One region of the Paenibacillus sp. Y951 genome, then DNA from elsewhere that is predicted to be linked to it. Evidence: a T-box and tRNA genes for the amino acid it is inferred to sense, from the RefSeq annotation. Region 1 holds a T-box; the other holds one or more tRNA genes.
What was found. A T-box is a leader RNA that pairs with one kind of tRNA and senses whether it is charged. The one in region 1 lies ahead of metG (methionine--tRNA ligase), so its partner is inferred to be a tRNA-Met.

Region 1 (11,635 bases):
GCCTCATCAGCTACGTAATGATGAATTCGAGCCTCAATTTGCTTTTCTAGATCAATAATGATTTGGGTGATATGATCGTCATTAATTGGGATGTCCAATCGTGAACTCATCTTGCGAATATAGCCTACTCCTTGTTCGTGAAGATAAGTGCGTAATTGATCACTCAAATGCTGCTCAAAACCGACGGGGAAGTTCGATGAATTTTCAGTTGGAGGGGTATTATTTGCCGAAGGAATGCTATTATGCACGGATGTTTTCATTGGTTTGGAAAGATCATGAGCGGTATTACCTTCCACAAATTTTGCCTTGGAATTGGGATGTGTTGAATTACTATGAACATTTTTCTGTTTCATAGCTAACTCTTCTATCATTGTCGGTAATTGACTGGCACTTGCTGTTGACATACCAATTTGTAAGGAACCTTCTAATGTTTCTACTTTTAATTGATCAAAATGATATTCAATTTTATCAACATGAAAAATTGGAGGGGTATTAGAGCTAGGAATTTGTTTTTGAACTGCTAGTTGTTGCTCAAGTTGGGATATTGTTGCTTGTAATGTATCAATCGTATCTTGTTGTTCTTGCAGTCGTTGTTCGATACGGAACGCCCATTGTTGCCATGGGTTCAACTGCGAAGATGACGAAGATTCAGAATTATACATCGTAGATCCAGCCCTTCTATAATTGAATTGTTATTATGTTGGATTGGGAAGTGGGACAAGAAAAGGTGTGAATTGATCCATGGGAGACATTCCATCAGGTCCTGTTGTTGAAGGTAATGATTGTGTAGATACATGAGAAATAGCAGAAATAGCTCCTGAAGTACCAATTTGAAAAACGGAGCTATTCGAAAGCGTCTCAATATGAATACTATGAATGTTAATTTGTTGCTGTACCGTTAACATAGCGATCACAATACTCCGCTGACATTGTCTACAAGATCATTATCTAATGAATTGGTAGCACTTAGTCCCGTATTAGAATTTGCTAAACTACCTGTTAAGAAAGAACCAGCGCCAGCATAGGTTTTGGAAGAGCTAGAAGGTGATACTTGAACAGCATCACCGAACTGTACGATTCCACTAGAGCCGTTACTAACTACATTTACAAAGCCAACGATTGATGGCATGAACTCACCTACTTCACTGTTTATTGTAGTTTATGCATCATAAGCCTAAGCGTTCCTTGTAGGGGAAGTTCAAAAAGCGAGCTTTGATAACGAAGAATATGCTGACGTAGCATATTCGACATCGAATATGAAGAGAACTTGGGAAGTCCGGGCCGCGTGTACCAATAACGTACACTGGCGCTTCCGCCTTTCACAAGTAACGCTCCATCTTCTCGGTTCTGAAAGCCCGCTTTTTGAACTTTGATTTGAAGAGGTAGTGCAAAAATCAGACTTTGATAACGATGATCGACTTCGTAGTTTATTCGACGTCGAAAAAGTCCTTGATCAGTTAATAACGAGTAGCCTACTTGTTAGCTGGTGCATAAGCTAATCTATACATGAAATAGATGAGGTGGGATTATTGAAAAATTGGGATGATTTCGAGAAGTGGTTTAGCAATGCTAATTTCCCCAAAAATCTGGAGAGCCTAAGGGAAATTCCAGTGGTCGATAATTGGATTAATCAGATTAAGCAAGCAACGGGTACTCCAGTCAATAAACATGAGCAAAGACCGAAAGCTAGCTATCAGATAAAAGAAGGAAAAGAGTCGCTTGAAGTGATTTATCAACTTCCGATAGGATATGATCAAGATGAAATCATACTCTTTGTTAGGGAAGACTTTGTGAAAATAGAAGGGTTACCAGATCAGCATATTGAATTGATTAAGCTGCCAAAATTAGTGAAATCTAGAGTGTGTAAAGCAAAAATTGAAGAAGATCAGCTAATTATTCGATTGGCGAAACGACCAAGACCAATAAAATTTTATCGACATTCTATAACAAACTAGCTAATAATCTCGCGATCTAGTATAATGTCTAATGATTACGATTAGATCGTGAAGGAGTGTCCACCGTGTCAGTAGTAAATGTAAGCGATGTTTCTGCGGATTTATTTATAATTGCCATTATTTTTATTTTACTTATTTTTGGATTGTTGAGCTTTGGGATTTTACAAATGTTTCAACAAAGATTCCGTTTGGGTTGGTACAATTTTGCCGGTGCTCTAGTTAGTTTTATTGTGCTAATGATTATTCTTAATATTTGGTACTTATAGCAACTGGAGGTGTCAGCATGTATTGGCAAGTCATATGGTTCGGTGTTAATCTATTGTTCGTCGCTTCGCTTATTACGACGTTATTTCTTCACCGATCTGTCTCGATGGCTCGTCTAGGGCGAGCGCCGGAGACCAAGATTCGACAGTTGACATTGATACGTAATTTGTTATGGGGATTAACAGCAGTGTTTTTCGTAGGTATGAGTGGTGCCTTTGTTGCAGATATGTATTATAACGGGTAGAATACGAAGCTCTCTTTGTACAAGGGGGCTTTTCTCAATACATGATAATAATATAGTTGTTGGGAGGTCAATTGATGCAAACATTTGATGAAATCGTTACGCTTATGTCAGCTAGAGGTTTACGAGTAACAGATCAGCGTAAAACATTAGCGAAGCTATTCTCAGAATCGGTAAGCTACTTGTCTCCGAAAGATGTATACGATCATATGGGGAAAACGTATACAGGACTTAGCTTTGATACGGTCTATCGAAACCTTCGCGTTATGGAGGAGCTAGGTGTATTAGAACAAGTGATGTTCGAAGAAGGCGTGAAGTTCAAAATTCATTGTCGTGCGCATGATCATCACCATCATATGATTTGTCTTGGCTGCGGAAAAACATATCCGATTAAATTTTGTCCAATGGATCAAACAGATGTTCCGACTGATTTTAAAGTGATAAGGCATAAATTCGAAGTATTCGGTCATTGTAAGGCTTGTGCTGAGGAAGAGCAAATTCAAGGCGGCGAATAATAATGAGTTTCGGTCATGTTATGAAATCAATCGTTAAGGCTCCTATTAAATTTTACCGCTTATTCATCTCGCCACATAAGCCACCGACTTGCCGATTTCATCCGACGTGCTCAGCCTATGGTCTTGAAGCGATTGAAAAGCATGGTCCGTTCAAAGGGACATGGTTAATGATTAAGCGTATTAGTAAATGCCACCCGTTTCATCAAGGTGGAATCGATTATGTTCCTGAACCTAAACCGAAGAACAGATAGCGTCACTTGACATTGGCGTCTACATTTTTTATATTAGAGATATATCATTTAATGAAAGTTAGTTTTTTTGAACTGCCTATTTCAATAAAGGTTCAAAAAGCGGACTTTCAGAACCGAGAAGATGGAGTTAATTTTTGAAAGATGGAAGCGCAAGTGTACGTAATTGGTACACGCGAACCGTACTTTCCAAAATTCCCTTCATATTCGATGTCGAGTAAGCTACGATAGCTACACATCGTTATCAAAGTCCGCTTTTTGAACTACCTATACAGTAATAGCCAGTGAAGAGATGAGTACAATACCCTTCCTTTGTAGAGAGTACGGCGCTTGGTGGAAGCCGACATGCTGAAGGTGTTGGAATATGGTCTTGGAGGCTCCTTGTTCGAGCGGATAACGTGAGGGCGAGGCGTATGTCTGCGATAAAGATATTGCCAGTTGGCAATCTAAGAAGCAAGACGAGCGCAATTTTTGCAAGTCTTGGAATTTGGGTGGTACCACGTGAGTATTAGCTCTCGTCCCATGTTGGACGAGAGTTTTTTGCGTTTTTTTCGGTATTAGAGGCAGTTCAAAATCGCTGACTGTGATCACGAGGTAACGCTGTCGTAGCGTATTCGGTGGCGAATATGCCTACTTTTTGAACTACAATATATTAAATTTAGGAGATGATCCAATGTCCAGCAACAACAGCTTCTACATCACAACACCAATTTACTATCCGAGTGATAAGTTACATATCGGTCATGCCTACACAACAGTAGCGGGAGACGCTACAGCACGTTATAAACGTCTACGTGGCTATGATGTATGGTATTTGACGGGTACAGATGAGCATGGTCAAAAAATCGAACGAAACGCTTTGAAAAGTGGTAAAACTCCGATTGAATTTGTTGATGAAATTGTTCATGGTATTCAACAGTTATGGGCTAAGCTAGAAATTTCCAATGATGATTTTATTCGTACAACAGAAGAGCGTCATAAAGTCGTTGTTGAAAAGTTATTCAAGAAATTACTCGATCAAGATGATATTTACAAAGGATCATATGAAGGCTGGTACTGTACACCATGTGAGTCTTATTTCTTAGAAAATAAATTAGTTAACGGAAACTGTCCTGATTGTAGTCGTCCCGTTGAATTACTGAAAGAAGAAAGCTATTTCTTCCGTATGAGCAAATATGCAGATCGTTTACTGAAATATTATGAAGATCATCCAACGTTCATTCAGCCAGAATCACGTCGTAATGAAATGATCAACAACTTTATTAAGCCTGGTCTAGAAGATCTTGCCGTATCGCGTACATCATTCGATTGGGGTATTAAAGTTCCAGGAGATCCAAAGCATGTGATCTATGTATGGATTGATGCTTTGTCCAACTATATTACAGCTATCGGTTATGGTGATGATACGAAAAAAGATATGTTTGAGAAATACTGGGCTGCAGATGTGCATCTTGTTGGGAAAGAAATTGTACGTTTCCATACGATTTACTGGCCGATTATGTTAATGGCATTAGATTTACCGCTGCCGAAAAAGGTATTTGCACATGGTTGGTTATTGACGAAGGAAGGTAAAATGTCAAAATCTAAAGGGACAGTTATTGATCCTGTTGTCCTTATCGATCGTTATGGTCTAGATGCACTTCGTTATTACTTGCTACGTGAAGTGCCATTCGGTTCTGATGGTGAATTTACACCGAATAACTTTATCGAACGTATTAACTTCGATCTTGCTAACGATCTAGGTAATCTGTTGAATCGTACCATTGCGATGATCGATAAATATTTCGCAGGAAATATTCCAACAGACTTTGGTGTGACTTCTACATTTGATGAAGAACTTGAAAGCTATGCGCTATCTACGCTGAAGCAAGTAGAGGAAGCAATGGATAAAATGGAGTTCTCTGTGGCGCTAACTGCGATCTGGAAATTTGTAAGTCGCACGAATAAATATATCGATGAGACTCAACCATGGGCATTGGCGAAAGATCCGGCAGAAGCTACTAAGCTAGCTTCCGTTATGGGTCATCTAGCGGAATCTCTTCGTTCGATTAGCATTATGATCCAGCCATTCTTAACACATGCACCGCGTCAAATGTGGCAGCAGCTTGGAGTTGTTGAAGGTGAATTAACTGCTTGGGATAGCATTGCCATTTATAATAAAATCCCAGCAGGTACGAAAGTAGAGAAAGCTGATCCTATTTTCCCTCGTCTTGATCTTGAAGAGGAAGTAACATTCATTACTAGCTCTATGAAGGGCGGCAGTGCTACTGTTGAACCTACACCTGCTATTGAAAAACCTGCAGATAGTAAAGAAGAGATCGGAATTGAAGATTTCGCTAAAGTAGAATTACGTGTTGCTCAGGTCATTCAAGCGGAACCTGTACCGAAAGCGGATAAATTGTTGAAGTTGCAGCTTGATCTAGGTTACGAGCAACGACAAGTCGTATCCGGTATTGCTAAGTTTTATAAACCAGAAGATCTTGTTGGCAAAAAAGTTATTTGTGTAACGAACTTGAAGCCGGTGAAATTGCGCGGAGAACTATCTCAAGGAATGATCCTTGCAGCTTCTGTAGATGATCAACTGACGTTAACAACGGTACCAGACAGTATGCCTAATGGTGCAATTGTGAAATAATAAAGTGTATGAAAGAGCTGTTTGTTGCTAATGATGGCAATAAACAGCTCTTTTTTTGCTCTGAATGAAACAGTTGACACTATTCTATTGAACTACTATAATGAAAAGCGTAATAGTAACGATTACTATTAAAAAACGCATTTATAGGAGATTATAATATGATTAAAGTAATGAGCAAGCGTCTAAGCGCACTTATTATTATCGCAATGGTTGTAGTAATTACTGGTTGTGGTAATGATATAGGATCAACGAATGCAAGTAAGGATCCCTCACAAATTCAAGTGGTAACTAGCTTTTATCCTATTTATTACTTAACGAAAGAAATTGGTGGAGAGCATGTAGATGTTACTAATCTCATTGCAACGGGTGTAGAACCACATGATTGGACACCTAAGAGTAAAGATCTTATTACAGCTTCCAATGCAGATCTTCTACTTTATCACGGAGCAGGACTTGAAACATGGATTGAAAATTTTCAGCAAGGGCTGGAATCTGATAGTGGAGTTACTGTAAAAGAAGTTAGTGCAGGCATGACGTTGATAGATACAGCTGACGAGGAAGCTGAGCACGATGCTACGACAGAAGAATCACATGACCATGAGCATGACGCTACAACAGAAGAAGCGCACGAGCACGAGCACGAGCACGAGCATGATGCTGCATCCGAAGAAGCACACGACCATCAGGAAGAAACCACTGAAGATGAAGGACATACTCATAGCCACACGACTGATCCACATACATGGGTGTCACCCAAATCGGCATTAATTCTTGCGAGTAATATTAAAGCAAGTCTAGTGAAGGTTGATCCAGACCACGCCGCACAGTATGAAGAAAACTATAATATTATTGTGGAAAAACTAACAACTATTGATCAACAATATACCGAAGCGTTATCTAATCTTACAAAACGTATAATTGTTGTATCACATCAGTCATTCGGCTATGTTGCACGCGATTATAATTTAGAGCAAATATCAATTATGGGCCTTAGTCCTAATGCAGAACCAAGAGCACAAGATATTCTTGAAATTACTAAGACAGTTAAGGCGAACGGTGTGAAATATATTTTCTTTGAAGAACTAGTCTCGGATAATTTAGCGAAAATGCTTGCATCCGAAGCAAAAGTTGATACTATGGTACTATATTCTTTAGAAGGACTAACGACAAGGCAAGAAAAGGCTGGCGAAGATTACATTAGTTTAATGGAGCTGAACTTGCAAAATTTAGTTCAAGCATTACAATAGTAGTATTGGATTGGTTGCGGAGCTTAATAAGCTCCGTTTTGCTGTCTTACAGTTAAACAAAAAGTTTTAGGAGGAAATGATGGCTACACAAATAGATGCTACATGCCACCGTGATGTTATTACAGTTGATTCGGTATCGTTCTCCTATCAGCAACGGGAAATATTGAAAGATGTTAGCTTTAGTGTGAAAGAGCGAGATTTCATTGGCTTAATCGGAACGAATGGAGCGGGTAAAACAACGACGCTGCGCATGATTGTTGGCTTGTTAAAACCAACATCTGGCGAAGTGAAATTATTTGGTCAGCCGCTTTCACAGTTCAAGGCGTGGGAGAAAATCGGTTATGTACCGCAAAAAAATTCGCTCAATCCTTTGTTCCCTGCTACTGTTCGCGAAGTAGTACTTTCAGGACTAGTTGGAAAGCGTAAATGGTTTGGGAGAAATTCGAAGGAAGATTACATAAAATGTGATGATGCTCTGATGGCAATGGGCGTAGAGGATTTGGCGGATAAAAAAATCGGTCAATTATCAGGTGGACAGCAGCAACGTGTATTTCTAGCACGCGCACTTATTAACACTCCTTCATTATTAATTCTCGATGAGCCGACGGTTGGGATCGATGCAGAGACACAAGAGAGTTTCTTCCATATGATCAAGCATATGCATCAGCATCATAATATGACGTTCTTAATGGTGTCTCACGATATGGATATGATCAAAGGATATCTTGGAGAGAAACCAGCAGCAAGCTCAGGCAAGCTGAATTTCTATGTGCGTCATTCTCATGAAACTCAAGACTGTGTGGAGCAAAATCTAGCTCATAGCTTGCGGCATTTGCGCACTCAATTGGAAAGTAAGAAAGAAGGAAAATAGATTGGATATTTTGATGAGTGGATTTTTCCAACGTGCACTAATTGGGGGAATACTAATCGGTATAACGGCTCCATTGATGGGAATATTTCTAGTATTGCGTCGCTTATCGATGATTGGCGATACATTGTCTCATGCAGCTATTGCTGGGGTGGCGTTAGGATTTGTTATTGGGAAGTCTCCGATTCTATTCGGATTGATCTTTGCACTAATAGCTTCATTTGCGATTGAGAAACTTAGAAAATCATATAAGTCGTATGCAGAATTGTCACTTGCCATTATTATGTCTGGGGGAATCGCGTTAGCATCGATCTTCTTTACACTAGGTCGCGACTTGAATATGGACCCTAATAGCTTCTTATTCGGCTTCATCTATACATTAAATTCGAGTGACCTATGGTTGATATTTGGTGTAACGGTTGTTGTGCTATTCATAATCGGTAAGCATATGCATGGATTGTTTCTACTTACATTTGATGAGGAAGCTGCATCAGTTAGTGGTGTCCCTGTAAGTTTTTATAATATACTTATTAGCGTAATGACTGCATTAGTTATAAGTGTTTCTATTAAAATTGTCGGAGGATTACTTGTTTCAGCTTTATTAACGATTCCTGCTGCATGTAGTTTACTACTTGCTCGAAGCTTCCGACAAAGTATATTTATCGTTGTATTAATCGGTGAGCTCGCAGTAATTATCGGTTTATTAGTTGCTGGTATATGGAATCTGGCAGCAGGAGGTACCATTGTTCTTGTATTAATTGCCTTCTTATTATTAATTTTGCTAGGTAAAAATTTATTGTTAAGAAGTAGATTATAAGCAGAAGAGGTGACTAGAAGTGAGTGAAATTTCGATTTGGGTAGCGTTTGGTGTAGGGTTTATATCATTTATTTCTCCTTGTTGTTTGCCATTGTATCCATCGTATTTATCCTACATAACGGGTATTTCAGTCGCAGGACTGAAAGAAAATGAGATGGGATCTAAAAAGAGATGGCTAATGATGAGCCACACATTCTTTTTTATACTTGGCTTTAGTATGGTATATTACGCACTAGGCTACGGTGCGAATGCATTTAGTGAATTTTTCGCCGAATATAAGGATATCATTCGCCAAGTTTCAGCAGTTTTGATTATTGTAATGGGACTTTTACTAGTTGGTATATTCCAACCACAATTATTAATGAAAGATACGCGCATGAACCTTATACCTAAAAAAAGCAGCTACATTAGCTCATTTATATTCGGAATAGGCTTTTCAGCAGGATGGTCACCTTGTATTGGACCAGCATTGGCTTCGATTATATTATTAGCGGCAGCAGAGCCAGGAACATGGTTCAAGCTAACTACTGCGTATTCCCTTGGTTTTGCAGTTCCATTCTTTATATTAGCATTTTTCTTAGGATCATCTAGGTGGATATTGAAATATTCAAATTTAGTAATGAAAATCGGTGGCGCTGTGATGATTTTAATGGGTATTCTGTTATTTACTGATCAGATGACCGAGATTACAATATGGCTTAATATCATTACACCAGATTGGCTGAAGTTCTAAACTGGACTAAGTAATCTACAAAAGGTTGCAGGCTTCCTATGAAAAAGTGTATCATAGTACGAGTGACACCAAGGCTAAACTGGTGATGAAGTAATGTAAGGGGGTTCTTCAATGCCGACTCCGAGCATGGAAGACTACTTGGAAAGAATTTATAAGCTAATGGAAGAAAAGGGATATGCTAGAGTCTCAGATATTGCGGAAGGTTTGTCTGTACATCCGTCTTCTGTAACGAAAATGATTCAAAAGCTAGATAAAGATAATTATTTAATCTATGAAAAATATCGTGGATTGATCCTTACACCCAAAGGTAAAAAAATGGGCAAACGCTTGATGGAACGCCATGAATTACTTGAGGAATTTCTAAAGACGATTGGTGTGAAAGAAGAAAATATATATGCTGATGTTGAAGGTATTGAACATCATTTGAGCTCTGATTCGATTACTTGTATCGAGACTCTAGTAGAATATTTCCGCAGAGACCCTGCTCGTATGGAACAATATAAGCAGCTAAGAGCTAAGCTGGATAATGAAGAATAATAGAGTGGAAAAAGGTTGTTCGAAGGTCATTGGAAAATGATTTTTGAACACATTAGAAAGTAGAAGTTTTTTTGGGGGGAGCCGATGGCTTTCCCTTTTTTAATTTTTATGTTAAGTGACCACTGTCTCAAAAGAGGTTATTGCGCTTCGAGTAGTAGGAATCTTAGTATCTCTAGCGTCAAAATAGATGTTACAGAGTTAGAATAGCTCGCTTAGTGTGGTCGTAGCGCCAAAATTGATGTTACAGAGTTAGAATAGCTCGATTAGTGTAGTTGTAGCGCCAAAATTGATGTTACAGAGTTAGAATAGCTCGATTAGTGTATCTATAGCGCCAAAATTGATGTTACAGAGTTAGGGTATCTCGAATAATGTAGTTGTAGCGCCAAAATTGATGTTACAGAGTTAGGGTATCTCGAATAATGTAGTTGTAGCGCCAAAATTGATGTTACAGAGTTAGAATAGCTCGATTAGTGTAGTCGTAGCGCCAAAATTGATGTTACAGAGTTAGAATAGCTCGATTAGTGTAGTTGTAGCGCCAAAATTGATGTTACAGAGTTAGAATAGCTCGCTTAGTGTAGTCGTAGCGCCAAAATTGATGTTACAGAGTTAGGATAGCTCGCTTAGTGTAATCGTAGCGCCAAAATTGATGTTACGGACTTTGGTGGGTGACGTAGGTGGGAAAGCAAGTTTATCCTACAATTGGATATTTATGATATTATATTTCTAAGTATTCTATGATACAATGTTTTCAAGTATATTGTGATGAAGCACATCCTGTACTCCAATTTGGGGTACGGGATTTTTTTGTTTTTGAAAACTTTTGTGAGGTGATGGGAGTGAAGTTCGAAGAGGTGCATGAAGATTGGCTATCTCAGCATTTGAGGAAAAGGTCGGGACAAAGTAAGGATAGATTGAAGCGAGGACATAGTCATGGCGAAAAGTTATTTTTGACTAAAGTTTGGTGGCCGTTATTTGGTACATTGGAAGATATGCATCCAGAGTACGAAGTTGCAGATTGGCGGGGATCGAAGTTTTATATTGATTTACTATATTGGAAAAATGATATCCGTATTGCTTTTGAAATAAAAGGCTATGGGCCTCACGTGGAACAAACTGATCGAACGAAATATCGGCGAGAGCTCGGTAGAGAGTTGTTATTACATGGAATGGGGTTTACAGTAATTTCAATTGCATATGATGAACTTGAGATTAATAGCGAGTTAGTCAAATCTATGGTTAAACTTATTGTTCATTCTCGTGTTGAAAATGTAAAACGTAAAAGTGGGGAATATTGTAAAGTGGAGCGAGATATTATTAAATTAGCAATTCAAAAAAATGGATTCATTCATCCAATTGATGTTATTCGTGTATTGGAAATCAGCCAAGGGACTGCATGTAAATATCTTAGACAGCTTGTTGTCAAAGAAATCCTTCGTCCTTATAATGAGAAGGCATTACATCGAGTGAAAAAGTATGAATTAATTGGTTCAATGTTGGGTGACTACTGAGTATATTAGAAAAGTTGCATGAGAATGTCAGTAGCGTCGAATGGTATTGGAACTAAAGTCGCTATGC
Region 2 (11,635 bases), on a different contig from region 1:
ATGTAATGAACGTTATCGAGCAAGAGCAACCAATTGGCGTAATCGTTCAGTTCGGTGGTCAAACAGCGATTAACCTTGCTGCACCACTTTCTAAAGCTGGCGTGAAAATTCTTGGTTCAAGCCTTGAAAGTATTGATGAAGCGGAAGATCGTAAGAAATTCGAAGCTTTACTTCGTAGCTTAGATATCGCTCAACCAGATGGTAAAACAGTTACAACTGTTGATGAAGCAGTAGCTACAGCTGCAGTGATTGGTTACCCGGTTCTTGTAAGACCATCGTATGTACTTGGTGGACGCGCTATGGAAATCGTCTATACTGATGAGGAACTACTTAGCTATATGAAGGTAGCAGTAAAAATCAACCCAGAACATCCAGTGTTGATCGACCGTTATATGCTTGGTAAAGAAGCTGAAGTTGATGCAATCTGTGATGGTGAAACGGTACTTATTCCAGGTATTATGGAGCATGTGGAGCGCGCAGGAGTTCACTCTGGTGACTCGATTGCTGTATATCCGCCGCAATCATTATCTGACGATATTAAGCAACAAATTGTAGACATTACCATTAAAATTTCAAAAGCACTTAAAGTTATTGGACTTGTTAACATCCAGTTTGTTATTCACGAAGAGAAAGTATATGTAATCGAGGTTAACCCACGTTCTTCTCGTACAGTACCATTCTTAAGTAAAGTAACAAATCTGCCGATGGCGAATCTGGCAACTCGTGCAATCTTGAATGAAAGACTTGCTGATCTTGGTTATGTAGATGGTTTATGGCCTGAAGATGATCATGTATCAGTTAAAGTTCCAGTATTCTCATTCGCGAAACTTCGCCGTGTTGACCCTACATTAACGCCTGAGATGAAATCTACAGGTGAAGTAATGGGGCGCGACGTACAATTTGCAAAAGCATTGTACAAAGGACTTATTGGTGCAGGTATGAAAATTCCTAACTCTGGTACAATTCTTGTAACAGTAGCGGATAAAGATAAGCAAGAAACAGTTGAATTAATGCGTGGTTTTGCAAATGTAGGCTACAAATTAATGGCAACTGGTGGTACTGCAGATGCGCTAGAAGCAGCAGGGTTATATGTAGAGCGAGTTAATAAATTAAGTGAAGGTGCTCCAAATATTCTTGACCATATCCGTGAAGGACATGCTCAATTCGTAGTAAATACACTTACGAAGGGCAAAACTCCAGAACGTGACGGCTTCCGTATTCGTCGTGAAGCAGTTGAGAATGGGGTAGTAATTTTGACATCACTTGATACAGTAAGAGCATTACTTACAATGATGCAAACTATTAACTTCACTTCTAGCGCTATGCCAGTATTGCAACAGAAGTAAACCACAAATTTTAGATGATGCTTTTGAAGTAACTATTTGTTACCAGGAAGCATCATCAAGTAGATAACCATAAATTATTATGCTTACGAAGTAACTTTTTGTTACTAAGAAGTATTTTCATGAAGTAAACAAAAAGTTTTAGGACATGCTTACGAAGTAACTTTTTGTTACCAAGAAGTATTTTCATGGAGTAAACAAAAAGTTTTAGGATTATGCTTTCGATGCAATTTTTCGTTGCTCGAAAAATTTTAGGAGGGCAAGGTATGTCACTTACAAAAGCAGAGGCGGCTTCGAAAATTATGGTTGCTCTTGATTATTCAAGTGCAACTGCTGCGGAGCAGTTAATTCAGCAATTGAAAGGAATTCCTTGCTATATGAAAGTGGGCATGCAGCTATACTACGCTGCAGGCCCCACTTTTGTAGAAGGGCTTAAAAATCGCGGCTTCCGTGTATTTTTAGACTTGAAAATGCATGATATTCCTAACACTGTCAAAGGTGGAGCAGCGAGTATTACAGCGCTAGGTGTTGATATGTTCAACGTTCATGCTGCAGGTGGTCGTGCTATGATGGAGGCTGCGCTTGAAGGAGTACATCAGGCCAGTTCTAATAAGCAACGCCCAGCGGTAATCGCAGTTACACAGTTAACTAGTACGAGTCAGCAAGTTATGAATGGTGAGATCGGAATTACTGGTACGGTTGAAGCTGCAGTGCTTTCTTACGCGAAGTTAACGCAATTAGCAGGGCTGGATGGCGTTGTTGCATCACCATCGGAAGTTATTGCGATTAAAAATGCTTGTGGACAAGCATTCCAAACGATTACACCTGGTATTCGTCCATTAGGAGCAGCACTGAATGATCAATCTCGCATTATGACGCCTAGTGAAGCATTACGTCAAGGGACTGACTACATGGTTATCGGTCGTCCGATAACAGCTGCAACTGATCCGCGGTTAGCAATTGAATCTATTATTGAGGAGTTAATCTCATATGAGTAAAGTATCATTGGAACAGCTTGCAAAAGATATTGCTGCATCATTATTAGAAATAAAAGCAGTAGCGCTTCGTCCGAATGAACCATTCACATGGACGTCTGGCATAAAATCGCCTATTTATTGCGATAATCGTCTTACGATGACTTATCCGGAAATTCGTGAAAAAGTAGCAGATGGTTTTGTGACATTAATTAATGAAATGTACCCTGACGCTGAAGTGATTGCTGGTACTTCAACAGCAGGTATTCCGCATGCTGCATGGGTCGCACAAAAAATGAACTTACCAATGGCTTATATTCGTGATAAAGCTAAAGGACATGGTAAGCAAAATCAAATCGAAGGTCGCGTACTACCGGGCCAAAAAGTTGTCGTTATCGAAGATTTGATTTCTACTGGTGGTAGCTCATTGAAAGCAGCACTTGCTGTTCGTGAAGCTGGAGCAGTGCCACTTGCAGTATTGGCTATCTTTACGTATCAGTTCCAATCGGCTATTGATGCGTTTGCGGAAGCAGGGATTCCATTGCAAACCATTTCCAATTATTCTGCATTAATTGAACAAGCTGTTGCCACTGGAGAAATTGCTCAAGATGATGTAGCAGCACTTCAATCATGGAGAGCTAATCCTCAAGCTTACAACAATTAAACGACAGCAATGATGTTTGAACATAAAGGCAGTATATAGTAGACATTATCGTTTCAGCAGTAATGAAATGATAATGTCTATTTTAGTTGATTACATCACAGCAATGAATGTTATAATGATATTTCGACGTTATTAGAAAATTTTCAGAAAATATTTTAAAAGTTGTAACCTTTTCCAACTATTAAACGTCTCTAATATAGAATAAGTGTGAGGGGTGTCATGAGATTATATGAATGAACAGTTACATATTCAAGAAAATGATGTCGAGCCTAGTCACACTCCACTATTACAAGTGCGAGAGATGGAACGGATCTTTCAAGTGGGTGGCAAAGATCTTCATGTGTTAAAGGGACTTAATATGACAGTTGAACGTCAACAGCTTGTCATGTTAAAAGGAAGATCAGGCTCAGGTAAAACGACTTTATTGAACAGTCTTGGCGGATTAGATACGCCAAGCAAAGGGAGTATTGATTTCAATGGTAAACCGTTCGATACGCTAAGTGATAAGGCAAGGACATTAATACGACGCAATGAAATGGGCTTTATTTTTCAAGCGTTTGCCTTAATGCCGTTATTATCTGCTTATGAAAATGTCGAACTTTCTTTGCGGATGGCGAATCGTCCCAAAAAAGAATGGAAAGAGCGCGTTGAAGAATGCTTAACACTTGTTGGACTTGAAAAACGTATGCATCATCGCCCGTATGAATTATCTGGTGGTGAACAACAACGTGTTGCTATAGCAAAATCTATTGCACATCGTCCAATTCTATTACTTGCAGATGAGCCTACTGCTGAATTGGATACTGCGATGTCCGCACAAGTAATGGCGTTATTTCAAAGCATTATTAAGTATGAACAAATTTCGATATGTATGACGACACATGATCCTACAATTTTGGAGGTTGCAGACCATGTTTATGAAATGGTGGATGGCAAATTTATCTCGTAAAGCAAGTATATCAATGGTTATTCTAGCACTATTATTAAGTGGTTGTAGTCTATTACCGAATGAAAAAGAAGAGGAAGTTATACCTAATATTATTCCTCCGAAAATCTCGCAAAAGCCAGAGCATACAGTTGCTACGAAAACATTAGAAACAACGGTAACAGTTATTGGTAAAATTATTTCATTAGAAGAAGAAACGATGTATTTCACTAAAGGTGATCTTAATGTAAAAGATGTGCACGTGAAGACAGGTGATACAGTTACTGCTGGACAAGTCATTGCAGAGCTTGATGTAAGTGAACTGCAAAAAACTTTACGTCTAGATAAACTCGCTTTTCAACGCGATGAACTAGCCATGAAGGAATTACTACGTTCAAGAGATGAGATGGATCAAGCTCAATACGAATCTGAACGTATCGCTTTTGAAGAAAAGAGACAGAAGCTAGCTGATGCGGAAGTAGAAATTGCAAAAGGTGTCATTACAGCACCATTCTCAGGCACGATCGTATCGCTAACTGCAAAAAAAGGCGATCTTATTAAAGCTTATGCTCCGATTGCCATTGTAGCCAATACAACAATGCTTGTTCCAGGCGCGAAATTAACAAAAACAGAGCAAGAAAAAGTTGCTATTGGTATGGAAGCTACGGTTTCTATTAGTAACGGTGGTTCCATTAAAGGAAAAGTGAAACAACTTCCTACTAAATCTACTGATTCTAATAATGGTGGAAACGGATCAGGCGGTGCAGCAGGTGAAATTGATCGTATCGAGGATTATATGATTGTACAGATTGATAAATTACCTGAGGGAGCGGCTCGCGGTCTAACTGCTTCTATTAACGTCATCACTAGTCGTACAGAAAATGCGATTGTCATCCCACCATCTACACTAAGAAGCATAGGTAACCGTACTTATGTTCAAGTAGTTGATGAAAAAGGGCAAAAAAGTGAAGTAGATGTAGAAGTCGGACAGCAGACTGCTACTGAAGTCGAAATTTTACAAGGCTTAAAGCCTGGTCAGAAAGTAGTAGGGAGATAAGATATGGGTGTACCCTTCTTTCGCTTTATTTTCCGTAAAATGTGGAATACTCGTTGGCTAACATTAAGTACTTTGTTAGGACTTATTGTTGCTGTCGCATTTGCCACAAGTATTCCAATGTATGCAGATGGAGCTTTGAAACGCGTCATTGCACAACAATTGAAGGTAGATAGTGAAAGTAAGCCTGCAGGATCTTTAATGATGAAATATCAAGGCGTACCTGCAAATGGCAATAATATGGATGGATTGCTCTCTGTAGAGCAATATATTAAGGATGATATTCCCAAAACGATAGGTTTCCCGTTTGATACCTTCGTGCAACAATATGGAATACGTCCTAGTAATGTGACCCCAGTCTTTCCTGATAAAGTAGATCCGAGTCGCACACGTTCCTTAAATATTCAATCGATGAGTGGTTTACAGGAACATAATGAACTTGTACAAGGACAATGGTTCAGTGACAAGCTTACCGATAAAGGCGTACTGGAAGCGGTTATGATTGAAGAAGGCATGTATCGTAATGATGTGCATGTTGGCGATCTATACTATTATCGTGCTGATAATAGTAAACAAATCGTTGTGCAAATTGTTGGTATTGTATCGCCAACAGACATTTCTGATGCGTACTGGGCTCAAGGGGTAGAATCGCAATTTGGAACACTGTTTGTTAATGAAACGTTGTTTCAAGAAGAACTACTGAAAAAACAAAATAATTTCTTGCAGTCTGCATCTTGGTATTATTCATTTGATCTTTCACAAATTAAAAGTAGTCAAATTAATGAACTGGCTTCTACTTTAAATCGTCTAGATATTGAGTTGTACCAACGACTTAAAGATACGAAAGTAGAGCAATCATTCGCCGAAACATTGAAAGCTTTCCGGGCGCAAAGTAATGAATTACAAACGATGCTATTTACTTTAGCTGCGCCAATGCTAGCAATGGTTATTTATTTCATTATGATGAATGCGAGACAATCGCTAGATAAACAACGCAGTGATATTGCTGTCCTTCGCAGTAGAGGTGCAGGAACAAGACAAATTGTAGGCATGTATGTCGTCGAAAGTATAATGCTTGGTTTGATCGCTCTTGTTATCGGTCCTTTGATTGGTTGGTTTATGTCCAAAAGTATTGGATCAGCAGATGGATTTTTATCCTTTGTCAATCGTAAGTCGATTACGATTGGATTCTCTGTAGAAACGATTATTGCCGGAATTATAGCTGTTGTTGTCGCTTTATTAGCAACAATTATTCCAGCGGTACAGTACGCAAGAGCCTCCATCGTTAGTTACAAACAAGATTTGGCTCGATCTGACAAAAAGCCATTTTGGCAAAAATGGTATTTGGATATTATATTAGTGCTCGTTACAATCTATGGTTGGTATTTGTTCAATGAACGTCAATTACTTACTGTTAATTCAGGCGTATCAAGTGATCAAATGCAAATTCAACCGTTTTTATTCTTTGTACCTGCAATAGCAATTTTTGCGCTTGGATTGCTATGTCTGCGGATTTTCCCGTGGATAATATCACTATGCAATTGGCTAGGTAAAAGGTATTTACCTGTATCATCTTACTTGACGTTAACACAATTATCTCGTTCTTCTAAAGGCTACTATCCATTGATGACATTGCTTATTTTAACGATCGGTTTAGGTGTGTATAATGCTTCGGCTGCTCGTACGATAGACTTGAACTCAACGGAGCGAACGCTGTATAAAAATGGTGCTGATGTTATTGTTCATACGAATTGGGGCGGAATTCCTGAAAAGATTCCTACGAAGAAACCTGATGATGGCAATAACAATGGCGGGAATAATGGTGGTAATAACGGCGGAAACGGTGGAGGCAATGGCGGCGGTGGCGGCAACGGAGGAAATGGTGGAGGTAATGGGAATAATAACCAACCTCAGAAGTTACTCTATACAGAACCACCGTTCGAAGTATTCCGAACTAGTCCTGGCGTAGAAGCCGCTACAAGAGTACTTCAGTCCAAAAATAATATTATTGTATCAGGTAAGACGGTTGGGAAAGGTACAATTATGGGAATTGATAATAAAGATTTCTATGATGTAGCTTGGTTCGGAGACGATTTGTATGATTATGATCCGGCGTATTACTTGTCATACCTTGGATTGGCTGAGCATGGTGCTCTAATACCAGAAAACATTGCTGAAAAATATCAATTGAAGTTAGGCGATCTCATTTCAGTAAGTTTCACAGATGGAACATTAGATTTTACAGTGCAAGGCATCGTTCCATTCTGGCCTAATTTATATCCAGATAGTGAACCGTTCTTAATTGCTAACTTGGACTATATATATGATCAATTACCGCTAATTCCTTATGAAGTATGGGTGAAGATGGAACCGGATGCGCTTGTTGCTCCACTACTTGAAAATCTAGCTGCTAATAAATTAGATGTAGTTACATGGAAAGATGTACGTAATGATCTACTTATTCAATCGAAATTACCGACAAGAGGTGGCGTATTTGGGATTTTAAGTCTTGGATTCCTCGTTACGATTGCGGTTACTCTAGCAGGTTATCTACTATACTGGTTCTTCAATTTGTCGGGTAGGGTCGTTCAATTTGGTGTGTTACGTGCGATGGGGCTATCGAAGTCACAGTTAACTAGCATGTTGCTGATTGAGCAAATATTGACGGCGGGACTTGCAATTGGACTCGGATTTGGTATTGGTAAAGTTGTCAGCTACATCTTCTTACCATTTTTACAATCGGCGGACAACGCCTCGGAAATGGTTCCACCATTCCGTGTTATCTTCCAAGCTAGCGATACGAATCAATTGATGCTAGTCGTGCTTGTGATGATGTCAATTGGTGCTGGGTTCTTACTCCTTCATATCAAAAAGCTTAAAGTACATCAAGCTGTGAAAATGGGAGAGGAGCGATAATTCATGATCTATTGTGAAGGATTAGTAAAAATATATAAAACTGACGATTTGGAAGTTGTCGCTCTACAAGGCTTGAACCTAACCGTTGAGAAGGGTGAATTGATGGCTATTATCGGTAATAGTGGTAGTGGTAAATCAACGCTCTTAAATACGCTAGGTGGCTTAGATCGTCCTTCTGCAGGGCAAGTTAAAGTGGGTCCTTGGGATCTGTTGAAAATGACTGAGGAAGAGCGTGTAAGCTATAAGCGGGATACGGTAGGTTTTATTTGGCAAAACAATGCTCGAAACCTATTGCCGTATTTGACAGCTCTTGAAAACGTTGAAATGCCAATGATGCTTTCTGGAAAGTTGGATCGTACGTATGCGACGCAGCTTCTAGAATGGGTTGGTTTGAAGCACCGGATGCATAATAAATTGCATCAGCTCTCAGGCGGTGAGCAGCAGCGTGTGGCGATTGCGATATCGTTATCTAATCGTCCAGAGCTGCTACTAGCAGATGAGCCTACAGGATCGGTTGACACTGCGACATCTGATATGATTATGAATATTTTTCGTAGGCTGAATAAGGAGATCGGTGTCACGATCGTTATCGTTACCCATGATATGACCTTAGCCAGTCAAGTTGACCGCGTTGTTGCGATTAGAGACGGCTTAACGAGTACGGAATTTGTGAAGCATAACCCAGAGATCGGCTCGCATGGTGAAGGCTTTGTATCGTTATCAGCGCATACCTCACAAAATGAGCATGTTGCTTATGTGGTTGTTGATAAAGTTGGTCGTCTTCAAGTTCCAAAAGAATATTTGAAGGCAATGGATATTAAAGATAAAGTATTAATGGAGTTTGATGGTGAGAAGATTACGATTAGATCACCGCAGATTCAGCTAAAGGAAGAATAAAGAGTAATCCCCTTATCGTCGACGATGTGTAGAAAGTTCGATACTTGGAACTTAACATTGTTAGCGATAAGGGGATTTTTTCTTATTTTGTTACATTAATTTATTAATTGGAATGATTTTGTGTGAAATGGGTAATCTATCGTTATCTTTGGCTAATGCTTTCGAAGTAACTTTTCGTTACTAGGAAGTCTATCAAGGAGTTACGAAAAGTTTTGGGAGGTAACAATAGATGTGGATATATTGGATTAGATTATATGAATCAAAGTTTCAAGCAAGTTGTGTTGTACAGAGAATGGAAAGTGATTATTGGATGTATGGTCTTGATTGTCCTCAGGAAATAGAAATATTCAAATCGTTAAAGGGAAGATATGGAGTGAAATATTTATTGAATAATTCAAGGGGATTAATATAGTACATAGGTATAAAGCAGTGTAAACCTATTAATACTGGTAATTTTTATGAATAAAAGTTGTGAAAATAAAAAATAAATAAAAATATTAAAAAATGCTTGACGTAATATGTTTGAATGTTGTATATTAATACATGTCGCCGTTGCGATAACGTTTGAAATAGCAATGACGCGGGGTGGAGCAGTTGGCAGCTCGTCGGGCTCATAACCCGAAGGTCACAGGTTCAAGTCCTGTCCCCGCAACCAACCTTTGGACATAATGAGTTATCATTATATTATTAAGGGCCCTTAGTTCAGCTGGTTAGAGCAGTCGGCTCATAACCGATTTGTCGGGGGTTCGAGTCCCTCAGGGCCCACCATTAGCTACATACCCTTGCCGGGGTGGCGGAACTGGCAGACGCACAGGACTTAAAATCCTGCGGTAGGTGACTACCGTACCGGTTCGATTCCGGTTCTCGGCACCATTATTTCCTAGGTTGACTGATTGTTCAATTGAATATTGTATACATAGTACTACGCCGGGGTGGCGGAACTGGCAGACGCACAGGACTTAAAATCCTGCGGTAGGTGACTACCGTACCGGTTCGATTCCGGTTCTCGGCACCATTTGATTTATTAGATTCACTCTATTATGTAGCAAATTCATTGAATAATCCAACCCCCTTCAAGCTAAGCTTGAAGGGGGTTTTTTGTTGTTTCGATGTTTTAGATTCAAGGGCATGGATTAGAAATGAATTATTCCTTGTAGAGTGGCATTCAATAGAGGTAAATGAATTTTTCAAGAATCCTTACATTGTTGTAAATAATGGTACACAATTTTTAGAAGTAGAAATGACTAAGTCTTTTGCATTAGAGTTTATTATTAATAACGATCCAGGAACAATGGTTATTGAAAATGCTGACACAATTGTGAAAAGATATGAGTTGAAAGATCTTACTGATCAATTTACAGCAACAACAAAATATAAAATTACTCCTGGAGGATTGTTATCTTCTCATGAAGTAACAGTAGTTATTGGCAATGATATTGATAATACGAAAGCTCAATTGATTAGTGCTATTGCAGCAGCAGAGACGCTAACGGATCGCTCAACGGCGTTTGAGTCAGCGATTGCAAATGCAGAAGCTGCTAATACATATATTACTAAGTTAGCGACAATGCAAACTACTTTGACAGCTTTGCAAGCTGCAATTCATGAGCATAACAATCCTACAGCACCTGAGCCTTAACAAAAGCGGCGATCGAACGCGCTGTATCATTAAAACTTGTAAATGGTTATAGTGATGGTTCATTCAAGCCGAATCAAGAAGTTAATTGTGCTGAGTTCACAGCTATTCTAGTTCGCGCAATGAAACTTGAAGCTGCAAAAGGTGAAGTGAAATATAATGATGCAGATAAAATTCAAGGATGGGCTAAAGAGTATATTCAGCAAGCGGTAGAGGCGGGTATACTAACAGGCTATAACGATAACACATTCCGTCCAACTGGTGACATTACACGTACAGAAGCGGCAGTAATGATTGTTAAAGCATTGGGTCTAGAGCTTGTATCAGAGGATGAGTTAACTTTCGCCGATGCTTCTAACATTCCTGCTTATGCAAGAGCTTATGTTGCTACAGCAGTTAAGTATGGTTTGGTGGTAGGATACAGCAATAATACATTTGGTCCTGATAAAGTAGCTACTCGTGCGGATGCTATTACGTTAGCACTTCGTGTGCTTGATTACTAGGTAAGCCATAAATAATGGAGTTGAGCGTATTTTAAGTGATGCACTCAAACAAAAAAACTTGACGTCATGTTGGCGTCAAGTTTTTTGTATGCAGAATTTAATACTATCTAGGAATGATGGCGACGATTTTTTTTCGCAATTACAAGTAATCTTTGGCCAGGTCTAAGGCGCACAACTAAAGTCTTTTTGTGTTTCATCAAGAACACCACCTTATATCAAGATAAACTAATGTATGTAAGTTTATTTAATTTGCCCTAGACAGATATAGTGATTTGAAATTAAATGTGCTTTATAGATTACTTGCTTTGAAATGTTTTATGTCCAATAATAAAATGAAAATATCCGTCGGCAAAGCTACGCTGTTCGTTAATTCAGCAGAAACAGCCGCCACGGAGAAAAAAGAACAGCAAGGCACGCTAGCGAAATTTAAAAATAAATCTTATTAAAGCTGAAAAGGTCAACATAGGCATGAGCAAAGCACAAGTTGAACTATCATGGGGACATCCTTCCGATACTTCTAAGTTAACTTCAAACAATATTTCAGTTGAAGTATGGAGGTACGGAACACAGTATGTCAGCTTTACGAACGGAATTGTAAAATCTATCTACACATTGTAATGGTATAGCGTGCTCATATGACAAAACAGCGTTCTGCGCCGATTAAACTAACTGAATGGTTTACTGCTTTTCTGACACCTATCGTAACCAAGGATATATTGAAAC

Region 2: it encodes a tRNA-Met, which carries the amino acid that the T-box ahead of metG (methionine--tRNA ligase) is inferred to sense. The anticodon was not compared.

Annotation. Positions count from the first base shown of each region.
Region 1 covers NZ_JBXCIY010000001.1:278,729-290,363, forward strand. Annotated here, with positions in the region: gene gerPC (spore germination protein GerPC) at 1-662, opposite strand, end outside; gene AC1TPB_RS01435 (spore germination protein GerPB) at 696-905, opposite strand; gene AC1TPB_RS01440 (spore germination protein) at 911-1,129, opposite strand; gene AC1TPB_RS01445 (hypothetical protein) at 1,150-1,323, opposite strand; gene AC1TPB_RS01450 (hypothetical protein) at 1,530-1,955, shown strand; gene AC1TPB_RS01455 (hypothetical protein) at 2,021-2,221, shown strand; gene AC1TPB_RS01460 (hypothetical protein) at 2,239-2,463, shown strand; gene AC1TPB_RS01465 (Fur family transcriptional regulator) at 2,538-2,975, shown strand; gene yidD (membrane protein insertion efficiency factor YidD) at 2,996-3,226, shown strand; T-box leader at 3,499-3,749, shown strand; gene metG (methionine--tRNA ligase) at 3,897-5,858, shown strand; gene AC1TPB_RS01480 (metal ABC transporter solute-binding protein, Zn/Mn family) at 6,017-7,105, shown strand; gene AC1TPB_RS01485 (metal ABC transporter ATP-binding protein) at 7,185-7,976, shown strand; gene AC1TPB_RS01490 (metal ABC transporter permease) at 7,978-8,790, shown strand; gene AC1TPB_RS01495 (cytochrome c biogenesis CcdA family protein) at 8,810-9,523, shown strand; gene mntR (transcriptional regulator MntR) at 9,635-10,060, shown strand; gene AC1TPB_RS01505 (hypothetical protein) at 10,897-11,568, shown strand.
Region 2 covers NZ_JBXCIY010000003.1:267,189-278,823, forward strand. Annotated here, with positions in the region: gene carB (carbamoyl-phosphate synthase large subunit) at 1-1,346, shown strand, start outside; gene pyrF (orotidine-5'-phosphate decarboxylase) at 1,610-2,341, shown strand; gene pyrE (orotate phosphoribosyltransferase) at 2,334-2,981, shown strand; gene AC1TPB_RS06235 (ABC transporter ATP-binding protein) at 3,211-3,930, shown strand; gene AC1TPB_RS06240 (efflux RND transporter periplasmic adaptor subunit) at 3,893-4,963, shown strand; gene AC1TPB_RS06245 (ABC transporter permease) at 4,967-7,876, shown strand; gene AC1TPB_RS06250 (ABC transporter ATP-binding protein) at 7,880-8,773, shown strand; gene AC1TPB_RS06255 (hypothetical protein) at 9,003-9,185, shown strand; tRNA gene AC1TPB_RS06260 (tRNA-Met) at 9,353-9,428, shown strand; tRNA gene AC1TPB_RS06265 (tRNA-Ile) at 9,465-9,541, shown strand; tRNA gene AC1TPB_RS06270 (tRNA-Leu) at 9,558-9,646, shown strand; tRNA gene AC1TPB_RS06275 (tRNA-Leu) at 9,700-9,788, shown strand; gene AC1TPB_RS06280 (hypothetical protein) at 9,750-10,412, shown strand; partial or broken gene AC1TPB_RS06285 (S-layer homology domain-containing protein) at 10,424-10,498, shown strand; gene AC1TPB_RS06290 (S-layer homology domain-containing protein) at 10,532-10,912, shown strand.